2 regions of the Priestia sp. USM5 genome follow, and region 2 is predicted to be linked to the other one. Evidence: a T-box and tRNA genes for the amino acid it is inferred to sense, from the RefSeq annotation. Region 2 holds a T-box; the other holds one or more tRNA genes.

Region 1 (6,656 bases), 1.5 Mb from region 2:
GCAATGGGAGCGAAGCAAGATGCATGGCTAGCTATTTTAATTGGAATGCTGTGTAGCTTTCTTTTCTTTTTAGTCTATCATAAACTCTATTCCTACTATCCGGACCTCCTGCCTACAGAATATATGCAGAAAATTTTAGGTAAGGTATTGGGAACACTTCTTGCATTTGTATACATTGTCTATTTTTTATACGATGCATCACGAGTTCTAAGAGATTTCGGAGAGATGCTTCTTACTTTTGCTTATCCCGATACGCCTCTATTTATTGCCAATGCCTTATTGATGCTGGTCATTATCTATATTACCCGAAAAGGAATTGAAGCGATAGCGAGATCAGGAGAGCTTCTGTTTATTTTTATGTATTTTCTGGCTGTTGCAGGCTTCATTTTAATTATTAGCTCAGGGTTAATTGATTTCAAGAATTTACAGCCGGTATTAAAAGAAGGAGTGCTCCCTGTTGCAAAAGTTGCTTTAACCGAAACGCTGTATTTTCCTTTCACAGAGGCTATTGTATTTACCATGCTTCTTCCTTACTTAAGTAATCCTAAAAAAGCAAGTGTTACCATGATATGTGCAACGGGATTAAGCGGAATTAATTTAATTATTACAATGATTATTAACATTAGTGTGCTTGGAGTTGATCTGACGACAAGATCACAGTTCCCTCTTCTTAGTACTGTCCAAACGATCCAAGTAGCTGATTTTTTAGAGCGTCTAGATGTATTTTTTATGTTCGCGATGGTTATCGGGATTTATTTTAAAGTTAGCATCTTGTTTTATGCTTCTATAATAGGTACAGCTACTTTATTTAAAATTAAATCTCCTTCACGTCTAGCTTATCCTTTGGGCATCATTGTGTTATTTTTGTCGATTACAATCGCTAGCAATTTTCAAGAACACCTTTATGAAGGATTACACGTTGCGAGATATCTTTTACATATGCCACTATTTTCTATCATACCCCTACTGCTTCTGATTATCGCATTTTTAAGGAATAGGAAGAAGCAGCACAGATAGTGTATCTCTACTAAATAAAAAAATGGCGTTAAAATTATTGAGGTGATGTGCGTGTATATATGGTTTTATGATCATTTTGTTAATACCATCTTATTTCCACTTACTTGTATCATCCTAGTGTGCCTGTCATTAGGACTGTATGCATACTTTAAATTAAAAAAAATGAAAAATTGATACTAGACGGCTATTTTTCTCATTCAAAATAAGAAAGATACAACAAGATAGAAAGCAACTGTTATTCCCGCTGCAATTAAAGCTGGCTTTAATTTATATTTGGCATATTCAATAACAGATAAATCTAATATTTTGGCGATGGTATTCGTATCATCGCTTAAAGGTGAAGAAAACGCTCCAAAGGAACCGCTCGCAAACACCGCACCGATAATTAACGGCAAAGAAAGATCTGCAGAACTTGCAAGCGATACGCCAAGCGGCATTAAAATCCCCCACGTTCCCCAAGCAGATCCGATAAAGTAAGAAATAGCGGCTCCAAAGATAAACATGAACGGAGTGACAAACATTTGAGGAATCCACTTAGAATGTGCCGTCACGAAATTTGAAAAACCTAAGTCTTCTGTAACAGCGGATAATCCCCATACTACCGATAACAACAAAATAACGGACATCAAGTCATTGCCTCCTGTGATAAAACCATTAAGCAAATTCTGTAATGTAAAGCGCTGAAACAAGAAAAAAATGAGGGTAATTAACGTAGTCATAATTAAAGCTACTACCATCGCTTCTAACACGTCTGCTTTAATAAATGCTTCAAAAAAGGTGTGACTCTTACGATGTCCACTCCACCATGTTAAAAGTAAGGTAAGTGAAATCACAACAAGTAAAGGTACTAACAAATTCCAAGGCTTAGAAGGCAAATCCTTCGATACGCAAGGATGACAATCATGCCAATCTTTTTCGTCTTCTTCCTCGAGCTTCATAGGAGCCGTAGACGTTGAATGATGAAAAAAGCTGAAATAAATCCCTACTAAAATAATCACAATCGAAAAGAAATTATAAGGAATGCTTTGAATAAACAAAGAATAAGCGTCTTGTTTTATGCCTTGATGATCAATTGCCATTTGAATGATTGAGACCATATATCCCACAAATGCCGTTGCCACGGGAATTAAGACGATAACAGGAGTAGCAGTTGTTTCAATAACAAACCCTAGCTCTGCTGTCGTCATTTTCACTTTTTTCAGCAGCGCTCTCATAATGGGCGCGATCGTCACAAAACGAAAGGTGGGAGCACTGAATGTTCCAATGGTTGAAACATAGGTTAAAATAAGAGCTTTTTTTCTTGTATCAATTCTTTCTGCAGCTGTTTCCACAAAACCTTTAACTCCTCCAGCCATCTTAATCATTCCGATAAGCCCTGAAAACGCGTATAAAAAGACAACGATTTCTATATTACTTTTATTTCTAAGAGCTTGTACAACGTAGTGAAGTAACTTTTCAACACCTCCGACAATCGAATGATCAATCAAATAAGCGCCTACTAATAAGCCTAAAAACAACCCTGGCAGCACTTGTTTGGTGAAAATAGCTATTGGAATAACAATTAAAAACGGTATAATTGAAAACCAACTAGATTCCATAGGACTCTCCCCTATCTTAAAAACCATATTAGACGTCTTCACGTATCGTTCATTAGCTTTTAATGTAACCCCAATAATATGTGTATATTCATGAAAGCAATACGTATAAGCAGCACTGATTGAATAAACTATTTCTAATTAAAAACAGCATAGTAAAAATCTTTATTTCTACAACAAAAAAAGCAGTTTGCACATGCAAACTGCTTTTGAAAAGAAGCGGAAGACGAGGTTCGAACTCGCGACCCCCACCTTGGCAAGGTGGTGTTCTACCACTGAACTACTTCCGCGCAATATATAAAAGTAAAGATGCGGGTGAAGGGACTTGAACCCCCACGTCATAAGACACTAGATCCTAAGTCTAGCGCGTCTGCCAATTCCGCCACACCCGCGTGTGAATTGAAAAATAACTCCAAAATGGCAGGGGCAGTAGGAATCGAACCCACACTGACGGTTTTGGAGACCGTAGTTCTACCTTTAAACTATGCCCCTAGAAATGATTTCTTCAAAAGAACCTCGTTTATTGACGACGCTATATTATAATAAAACATATATGGAATTTCGTCAATAGGTCTTTTTATGAATCATGACTAGTACTGGCGACTTCAAAAAAACTGTGAGGCATATCACAGCTTTTCACACTTCCCACCACCAGTTGCAGCACCTTTTATCCTCTACCATTTATTTTTATAAGCTTTCTGCAAAAGCACTTTTTCAGGAAAAGTGCAGAACTATACAAAATGTCTCCAAAATCGCGTGAAGACTGAAAGAATATGGAGGAGTGCAGATTTTACAGGAGGCACGTTTTTTTGAGAATCCGTATTAAAACCCACAGGTTCCCCCTCATTTCCCACAAGCGTACTGTGAGAAATTTTAGTTTCAATAGCCCCTGTTAGCTCGGCTGCAAATTCTTCACTATCTATCATAACCATAGATTCAGTATTTAAAAATACAGAACGTGAATCTAAGTTAAAAGAACCAACTGCGCTCAAACGCTGGTCGTAAACAACGGATTTCCCGTGAATGGAATAAGGCTGTTGATATTCATAAAGCTTTGAAGCCGCTTTTATGACGCGGTTTTTCACTCCTAAGTATGCAGAAAAAGCCATAGCATTCGGAGTGGACGTAATAGAATTCGTTAAAATAATTCTTTGCACTTTAGATTTTACTGACTTATCTATATACTGTTCCATCTCTTTTGTTGGTACAATATAAGGACTTTGAACGACAATGGATTTTTCAGCTTGCTCAAAAAGCTTAATAAACGTTTTCCATATAAAAGGGCTTTTATTCATTCTTTGAATAGGGTTTGCAATAAAAGAAACCTTTCTTGTAGGCATCGTTGATTCTCTCCATACAATATAAGGATGGACAAAGGGTTCGTTTGCTTTTTTGGCCTCTTCGTATTGATCTATTAACAATTTCTTTCCTGAAAGGCCACGAAATTGTTTAGTTTTCTTGAGCTTTGGAAAAGCTTTGCGCGTATACGGGTGGTTCCATAATTTCTCTACATACTTCTCCATTGAGAGAATGACACTATTACTTTCTTGCTTTGTATTATAAATCAGCACATCACGGTCATAGACAAAATTTTTATCCGGTTGACTGGCCAAGTATTTATCTCCGATATTTCGTCCTCCACTAATACCTAATTGGCCATCGACTACTATTATTTTATCGTGAAGACGGTTATGCCATGTCCAAGGTTTAAGAATAGTAAAGGGCTCATAGTACTTTAATTCAATATTATTGTGGAAAGCTAGAGCATAAAGAACATTTTTTCTCTTGCCTTTTAGCCCATGAGAGATCCCGTCTAACAGCACTCGAATACGTATACCTCGGTCCGCAGCTTCGAATAAAGCACCCATAAGTAAATCCGACGAACGACCTTTGCCGATGGAAAAGTACGCAATATCGATTGTATGCCTCGCTTCTTGAATCATCTGCATCCGAACAAGCCCTGAAAAATAACCGTTTTCCAAAAGCATAACACGGTCTGTGGATTCTTTCTTTCCGTAAAAATTCTCAGTATTCATTACTTTTAAGTCTTTTCCCTTGTGCAAAGGGACATAAAACAGTACCACTGCAGTTACGAATACATATATGAAGTACAATACGACAATCATTATTAGTATATTTATTAGCATGTTTCCTGTCACAATCCCTTTCCATTCTTATCGTTCTGTTTTTATTAGGATTCTTACTTTTTTAACTTCTATACCTTTTAAAATAAGAATGGAACGATGGATTATTTGTTACACTACTGTTGATTTCCGTGCAAGCCTTCGCTTCCGCTCCTGCAGGGTCTCACCTATTCTGTTTTCCCTATAGGAGCCTTCGCCTTGCCCTCCAAACAACTGCTAAAAGCCATTATATACACGAAACCTACATTCACTCTGCCAATAAAAAAAAGCAGAAGTTCATTATCTTCTGCTTTTGCAATTTATACTCTATTGTGAACCTGCTGTAAGTCTAAGTAAAACAGCTACTCTTTTATTGATTAAGGTCGTTTTCCATATCTTTTATGTCTTGCTGAAACTCAGTTAAACGCTGACGCTGTGTTTCAGAAGCATTTTCAAGCGCATTTTCGATTTGCTGAGAGGCTTCGTTCACTTCACCTATCGCTTGCTTCGCTTCATGTCCATACGATGCATCATTTTTAGCTTCATTTGCCTGTTCATATGCATCTACTGCTTCTTTATGCCCCTGCTGTGCTGCTTGAAATGATTGTTGTTTATCTTTGTTATATGGGAATTTTTTCATCATAGTGCTCCTTTCCATTTGTTCACTCTATAGTGTGGCATTTTTCCACTTATTCATACGACGTTTCGATAGGTTGAAGCTGCGTAAATATTCCGCATAACAAATTCCTTTATTATTTAAGAGCGTCCAATGATATCTTTTATCCCTTGAAATACTTTCTATATTTTACATAAATGTATAATCACTTTCTTTAGCGGACATCATACGAATAGCCTATTTGAACGTCAAAATATATTGGGGTTGACTGCATGCACTTGTTTCTTTCCTTTTTGATCATTTGTGCAGGGGTTATATGGATGGAAATAAAAAGATTACCTCAACACTCTCATAAAAAAGAACGGAAAATTTTTATTGTATTCATGACAATCAGTATCATGATCGCTCTTGCAAAAATCTTTCGGCTGCCTCTACCGAACCCTTCTGATTGGGTAGAAGCAATGTTTCAGCCTTTAAGTCACTTATTATTCCGTTGGATCACTTAATTCGTGTATATGGCAAAAGGATGTGCTCATTTTGCTTAATGAAATCAATATTTCGGCTGCGCAATTTCGCAAGCTAGTAACTTTATATAGCATCGGAAGCACAATTATTGTTGTGCCTGCTGCTATTACGGCTGATGCTCATCAAGACGCCTGGATTGCAGCACTTTTCGGTGTAGCATCAGGAATTGGCTTAGTTTTGCTTTTTACCTCACTAGGAAAAATGTTTCCAACGCTTACGCTGATGGAAATGAACGAAAAAATTTTAGGTAAACTGTTTGGAAAGATTGTTTCTGCTGTTTTTGTATTATCCAATTTGTTTATCAGCAGTCAAGTTCTTTACTATGTAGGGAATTTTCTCACTACACAAATTCTTCCCTACACGCCGCTTACAGCCATCCACATTGCGTTTATGAGTGTGGTTATCGTAGGAGTACGCCTAGGAATAGAAGTTATTGCACGAAGTGCCGAGATTTTATTCCCTTGGTTTGTCGGATTGTTCGGACTTCTGATTTTGTCTATGATTCCGCAAATTAAAATAGAGCATATTCAGCCTGTGTTCGAAATACATCCAAAAGCTTTTATTCGGGCTGTTTTAACGTTTTTAAGCATGAGTTCTTTGACTTATACGATTCTGCTTATGATTTTCCCTTCCCATACACCAGACACAAAAAAGTCCACTCAATCTTTTTATATAGGGAATATAGCCGGTGGACTAGTGATGGTTACGTTAATCTTACTCGGAATTTTAGTGCTTGGTCCTTATTACTCCCAAATCACCATGTTTCCAAGCTATGAATTA
Region 2 (6,656 bases):
TCCTAATGTTTGTGAAGCCATTACGTACTCTTGGTTTTTCAACTGCAATACTTGTCCACGTACAATACGGGCCATGTTAATCCAGCCGGTAATGGTCATCGCCAAGATCATCGTGCCTAACCCTTGGCCAAGCATAACCATTAAAATAATAACCAGTAAAAGGTAAGGAACACCATATAAGATATCCGCAACACGCATCATTGTTTCATCCGTACGGCCGCCGCGGTATCCAGAGATGCTTCCCCAAACTACGCCGATGAATAAATCAATTAAAGCTGCTGCTAACCCGATAAATAATGAAATACGAGCGCCTTCCCACGTACGAGCAAAAACATCACGCCCTAATTCATCTGTACCGAACCAGTGCTCAGAAGATGGAGCCTGATTAGCATTCAGCAAATCATTGGTTGCATAATCATATTTCACCATCAATGGACCAAATATAGCCATAAAAACAAGGAGAACCATTAGTACTACACCAAACATAGCAAGCTTATTTTTGCGAAAACGAATAAAAACATCTTGCCAGAATGAAAGACTCGGTTTTTCAATCTTTTCTGCCTGAGCGTGGTCAATCCCTGCTGTTTCAAACATTTCTTTAGGAATTTTCGGAAGTTGCTGCATAGTTACTCTCCTTTCTTAGCACCTGTAAGTTTAATTCGAGGGTCAATGAAGCCGTATGCAATATCTACAAGCAAGATACAAAAAAGTAGTAAAATACTGTAGAACACCGTTACGCCCATAATCGTTGTATAATCTCGGTTTGAGATACTGAGTACAAAGTGTGAACCTAATCCCGGGATACCAAATATTTTTTCAATAACAAAGCTACCCGTTAAAATCCCTGCTACTAAAGGTCCCATATAGGATACGACTGGAAGCATCGCATTTCGCATGGCGTGCTTAACTGTAATAACGCCTCTGCTTAAACCTTTTGCTTTCGCTGTACGAATATAATCATTGCTTAATACTTCAAGCATACTCGACCGAGTTAATCGTGCGATAAACGCCATAGGGGTTGAAGCAAGCGCGAGAGCTGGTAACACCGTGTGTGCCCAAGATTCCCAGCGTGCAACCGGAAAAATTTGTAGTTTCATAGCCAGAACGTATTGTAATACCGCTGCCATGATAAAACTTGGAACTGAGATTCCTAGAACTGCAATAACCATCGCCGTGTAATCTTGCCACTTATTATGTTTTAAAGCAGCAATAACACCTAGTACTACGCCAATAGCAATCGCTATTAAAATAGCTTCCATCCCTAGCATGAATGAAACAGGGAATCCGCCGTTAATCAAATCATTTACCGTTTGGCCTTTATATTTGAAAGATGGACCAAAATCCCACTTTAAAATTGATGTTAAGTAATCAAAGTACTGATGGTACCAAGGCTGATCTAAACCGTAATACTGATTTAGATTTTTTTGAATTTCAGGGGGAAGCTGCTTTTCTGATGTGAATGGACCTCCTGGAACAGCACGCATTAAGAAAAAGGTCGCTGTTACGATCAGCCATAATGATAGAAACATATAAATAAGTCGTTTTCCTATATATTTGAACACCCTGACACACCTCCATATTTTTACAAAATTCGCGCACAAGAAAGAAAAGTATATGGAGCACCAGGCCCCATATACCCTTTGTCATAATTGATGTTACTTACTCAAAATGAGCCCACTTAATCTGAATGTCTCCAAGACCAGACATCACAACATCTTTCAGCTGCTTGTCTTGTACCCAAGCATTTGTGTAGAAGTAGATTGGTGCCACTGGCATTTCATCCATGAAGATACCTTCTGCTTTTTTCAACATTGCCTGACGTTTTTTAGGATCTGTTTCTTTTTGAGAGTCAATTAATAACTTTTTATATTCTGGATTTTCCCAGTTTGTATCATTGTTTCCGCCTTTTTTGTCACGGAATAACTCTAGGAAGTTGATTGGATCGTTAAAGTCTCCTAACCAGCCCATACGCCCAACTTGATAATCTCCTTGGTGTAACTTTTCAATGTAAACAGCCCACTCAGAGTTGTCTAACTGTACTTTAATACCAAGGTTTTTCTTCCACATATCTTGAACAGCTTGTGCAATTTTTGCATGTTTTTCATCCGTGTTGTATGAAACCTTAATTGCTGGTAGTTCTGAAGCATCTTTAAGGCCCATTTCTTTCAAGCCTTTTTCTAAATATTCTTTTGCTTTTTTCACATCATTGTCTTTGAAGTAGCCTTTTTTGTTATCTTCAAACATTGTTGGTGGTACAGCCGCCATCGCTGGAACTGAACCGTCTTTTGTAATTTGTTCTGTAATACCTTTACGATCAATTGCATAAGCTAATGCTTTACGAATGTTCACATTGTCTAAAGGTTTTTGTTCTGTATTAAACTTGTACCAGTAAGTACCTGCAATCTCTTGAATGTTTAATGAACCGTCTTTCTTTAATTCAGGAAGTGCATCAGCTGGTAATTGACCGGTAGGCATACCCGCCCAGTCTAATTCACCGTTTTTGAACATTGAAAGTTCAGTGTTGTTATCATTGATCATGTACATTTCAACTTTTTTAAGTTTTACAGCATCTTTATCCCAATAGTTTTCATTAGGAACTAACTCAATTTTGTCGTTATGTTTCCAAGTTTTAAGCTTGAAAGGACCGTTTGACGTATAGTTTTCGCCTGCATTTGTGTACCATTTTTCATTTGATTCAGCAATTTTCGTATTCACTGGGAAGTACGTATAGAAAGCTGTTAATTCTAAGAAATATGGCGTTGGGTTTTCTAATGTTACCTCAAGCGTTTTATCATCTGTTGCTTTAACGGCAACATCATCTAATGAACCTTTTCCTTCATTAGCAGCCTGTGCATTTTTAACATAGTATAATTGATATGCATATTGAGATTCGTTTTTAGGATCTAACGCCCATTTCCATGCATATTCGAAATCTTTTGCTGTTACAGGGTCACCATTTGACCATTTTGCATCGTCGCGAATCGTAAACGTATATTTAGTTTGATCATCGCTGACCTTTACATCTTTCGCCATGGCATTTTCAGGTTTCCCATCTTTACCAATACGAGTTAAACCTTCAAATGTTTGTAATAATACGTTTGATGACGTTGAATCATTAGCTAAGCCTGGGTTCAGTGAGAAAGGCTCAGTTTTAATGTTTACGCGAAGCTCTTGCTCTTTTTTCTTGTCGCCGCCATCACTGCTAGCATTTTCACTGCCACCAGATTCTTTGTTAAATCCACATGCAGCTAAAAACAAGCTCATTACAAGCAGCAAACTGAAAAGAATTGACAACCTTTTCTTCATTGCGTGTTACCCCCTATTAAATTTTGTTTGTGTGGCAACCATATTTTTTTGATATGCACTAATTTCTTAATCCTCTTTCAATACAAAATAATCAGTTATTTTTTCACGTAGTAGAGTGCTAAAGACCTCACTGCAAAATTATTCTTCTACCCTATGAAACTGTCATCAATTGTTTACATGCTGTAAATCCAATGTATGCGCTTAATATGTAGAAGACTCATTCATTACAAAATTCGCTAATTGAAACAAAACATTGGCTATTTTGTTTTTTCTGAAAAATTAAGAAATTGTAATACCTTTGTAAAAAATATGTTTGTTACGCCTATTATAAATATTTTAAAAATTTATTGCAATACTATTATTTAATGGTATTTTTTTGTCATGAGGGAAAAAACCTTATCTTATAAGGATTGTGCCTACTTGTCAGACGTCTAAAATCTTTTTTGTAGTATAGGTATTACAATAGTATTACAAAGGCATTAGAAATACTAAATAAAAGATTTTTACCAAATCCTCCACCAAATTTTCATCAAGAAATGCTTTAATTAAAAGGTTCTTGTCTTTTTTTGCCGAAGAAAAATTCCAGTAAATTGTCTTATAAAACTTTTTAGCGATAAGATGTTTAAATTCCTGCTTTTTCGCGTTATAATAACGAATAACTATATAATTAAAGCTGTGAAAAAGAGTAGTATGCAGAATTTTCATTTTTAGAGAGTTTGTGGCTGGTGAGAACAAACATTGAAACCTGCAGAATGGACTTTGGAGCTTTCAAGTGCAAAGCTTGAACGTTGATCTCAACGTTACATGAATAAAGATAGTTCACAATAATGTGTGCTAATTAGGGTGGCAACGCGGTCCATTCGCCCCTAGCTTATGCTAGGAGCGGATGGGCCTTTTTATGTTGTATACGTAAACTAGCATCATATATGTGCAGATGAAAGGAAGATTTGATGAAAACAATTTTTTCAGGTATTCAACCAAGCGGTACAATCACTTTAGGTAACTACATTGGAGCGATGAAGCAATTTGTTGAACTTCAACATGACTATAACTGTCATTTTTGTATTGTAGATCAGCATGCAATTACAGCGCCTCAAGACCGTTTAGCACTTCGTAAAAACATTCGCAGCCTTGCTGCTCTGTATGTAGCAGTAGGAATTGATCCAGCAAAATCAACTTTATTTATTCAATCAGAAGTGCCCGCCCACACGGAAGCAGGATGGATGTTACAGTGCGTAGCGTATATCGGTGAACTTGAGCGTATGACTCAGTTTAAAGATAAGTCCGCTGGAAAAGAAGCAGTATCAGCAGGATTATTAACTTATCCTCCACTAATGGCAGCTGATATTCTTTTATACAACACCGATTTGGTTCCAGTTGGTGAAGATCAAAAGCAGCACTTAGAATTAACGCGTGACTTAGCTGAGCGCTTTAACAAAAAATACAATGATATCTTCACTATTCCTGAAGTACGTATTCCAAAAGTGGGCGCACGCGTCATGTCTCTTCAAGATCCTACGAAAAAAATGAGCAAGTCCGATCCAAACCAAAAAGCTTTTATTACGCTCTTGGATGACGCTAAAACGATTGAAAAGAAAATCAAAAGTGCCGTAACGGATTCAGAAGGTATTGTTCGCTACGATAAAGAAAATAAGCCAGGTATTTCAAACTTATTAAGCATTTATTCAATCCTAGCAAATAAATCAATCGAAGACATTGAAGCAATGTACGAAGGCAAAGGTTATGGTGACTTTAAAGCTGACACAGCTAAAGTAGTAGCTGAAGCACTTGCTCCAATTCAAGAAAGATATTATGAATTAGTTGATTCTAGCGAGTTAGATGATATTTTAGATCAAGGTGCCGATAAAGCAAATGCAACGGCTAATAAAATGCTTCGCAAAATGCGAAACGCAATGGGAATTGGCCGTAAACGTTAAAAAAAAAAACGACTGCTATGCAGTCGTTTTTTCAATTCACTTTTGGCTCTTGTTCAATTTCCCAAAGTTTTTCAAAGAAAGGTTGTCCTTTTACTAAGCGCTCGCATAATAATTTATGTTTCGGTGACCACCCTGACTTCGTTTCATCGTATAGCTGATTCCATACGTCTTGAAACGGCATCTCTTGAATGTCTTCGTATTTCGTTGGATTCCACTCTGTGTACCAGTAGCGGATTTGAGCTGTATTTTTTGTTGTATGTAGCTGATCAAGTGCCATAAATAACAGCTGTTTTAGCTGACGTTCTTTACGTGTTAGCCCTCTCATCGTTTCAGGAGACGGCGAAAGAATATGATGCTCTTTTTTAGTTAGCTCGTCTTCACTGAACTTATATTCTAGCTCTTCTTGATCCGCAATCATCTCATAAACTAACTGTTCTTGTCTTGGAATTAAGCGGCTTTTTCGAATTGGGATATGATAGCCCATCGTATCAATTGCTAAAATATTCGTTCCATCTGTAACAATAAAACAATATTCAACCTGCGTGCGCTCATGATTTTTCCGAATGTATGCTTTCTGATAGACATCTTGTAGTAGTTGTTGAGGTAGCTCGGAAAGATCATTTTCAATGTAATGAAATAAAAGCGGATTTACTTTTAATAACGGTGCTTGATCGAGCAGTTCTACACAATCGTCTTTTCTCCACTCATGGAAATGACACACATTATAACCGTTTTCTTCGCCTTCAAACCAATTAACCCATACATCATGAAGATATAGCATAATTTACCCCTCACTTACTATCTGTTTGTTATCCATCAGTATAGGCAGAGAAAGGAATTTTTATTCCAAATGATGTTATTTTTCTAAAAATTAATTGTAAAATACCTTCGTTTTTGGTTATTATGCAAATGCACTTATTTCGAAGCTCAGACATAACGCCAGTGCTAATGATTGCTACAGGCTTCATGAACTATATCCACCCCTATAAGCAGAAAAAATCCGAGTTTCTTCTATAGTAATAGGTTTGTCAGGAGGTCTGACAAACCTAAAAAAATCTATCACACTTTTGTGATAGATTTTTAACGAAGAGATTTTGGATTTAAAGCATCTTTTAATCCTTCACCAATGAAGTTGATAGCCAGGATCGTAAATGTAATAGCTAAACCTGGCGGAACCCACATCCAAGGCTTATTCTGCAGCACATCTGATTCCCTTGCTTCTGTCAGCATATTCCCCCAGCTCGGCGTATCAGCCGGCACGCCAAAACCGATAAAGCTAATTGCTGACTCAAACACGATAAGGATGGCCATCTGCAAACTGGCTTGAACCACAATCGTTGAAAACACATTTGGCAGCAAATGTTTGAAGATGATTTTAAACGGGCTGCACCCAATGGAAACAGCTGAAAGCAC

Evidence for each region. A T-box is a leader RNA that pairs with one kind of tRNA and senses whether it is charged. The one in region 2 lies ahead of trpS (tryptophan--tRNA ligase), so its partner is inferred to be a tRNA-Trp.
Region 1: it encodes a tRNA-Trp, which carries the amino acid that the T-box ahead of trpS (tryptophan--tRNA ligase) is inferred to sense. The anticodon was not compared.

Annotation. Positions count from the first base shown of each region.
Region 1 covers NZ_JBSGKN010000001.1:2,456,122-2,462,777, forward strand. Annotated here, with positions in the region: gene ACWATA_RS13285 (GerAB/ArcD/ProY family transporter) at 1-1,017, shown strand, start outside; gene ACWATA_RS13290 (Na+/H+ antiporter NhaC family protein) at 1,215-2,615, opposite strand; tRNA gene ACWATA_RS13295 (tRNA-Gly) at 2,831-2,902, opposite strand; tRNA gene ACWATA_RS13300 (tRNA-Leu) at 2,923-3,004, opposite strand; tRNA gene ACWATA_RS13305 (tRNA-Trp) at 3,031-3,104, opposite strand; gene ACWATA_RS13310 (phospholipase D-like domain-containing protein) at 3,344-4,738, opposite strand; gene ACWATA_RS13315 (hypothetical protein) at 5,106-5,375, opposite strand; gene ACWATA_RS13320 (hypothetical protein) at 5,672-5,857, shown strand; gene ACWATA_RS13325 (GerAB/ArcD/ProY family transporter) at 5,880-6,656, shown strand, end outside.
Region 2 covers NZ_JBSGKN010000001.1:3,949,394-3,956,049, forward strand. Annotated here, with positions in the region: gene ACWATA_RS20795 (ABC transporter permease) at 1-624, opposite strand, end outside; gene ACWATA_RS20800 (ABC transporter permease) at 627-1,562, opposite strand; gene ACWATA_RS20805 (peptide ABC transporter substrate-binding protein) at 1,660-3,306, opposite strand; T-box leader at 3,973-4,177, shown strand; gene trpS (tryptophan--tRNA ligase) at 4,254-5,243, shown strand; gene ACWATA_RS20815 (YjbA family protein) at 5,275-6,024, opposite strand; gene ACWATA_RS20820 (hypothetical protein) at 6,053-6,211, opposite strand; gene opp4C (oligopeptide ABC transporter permease) at 6,324-6,656, opposite strand, start outside.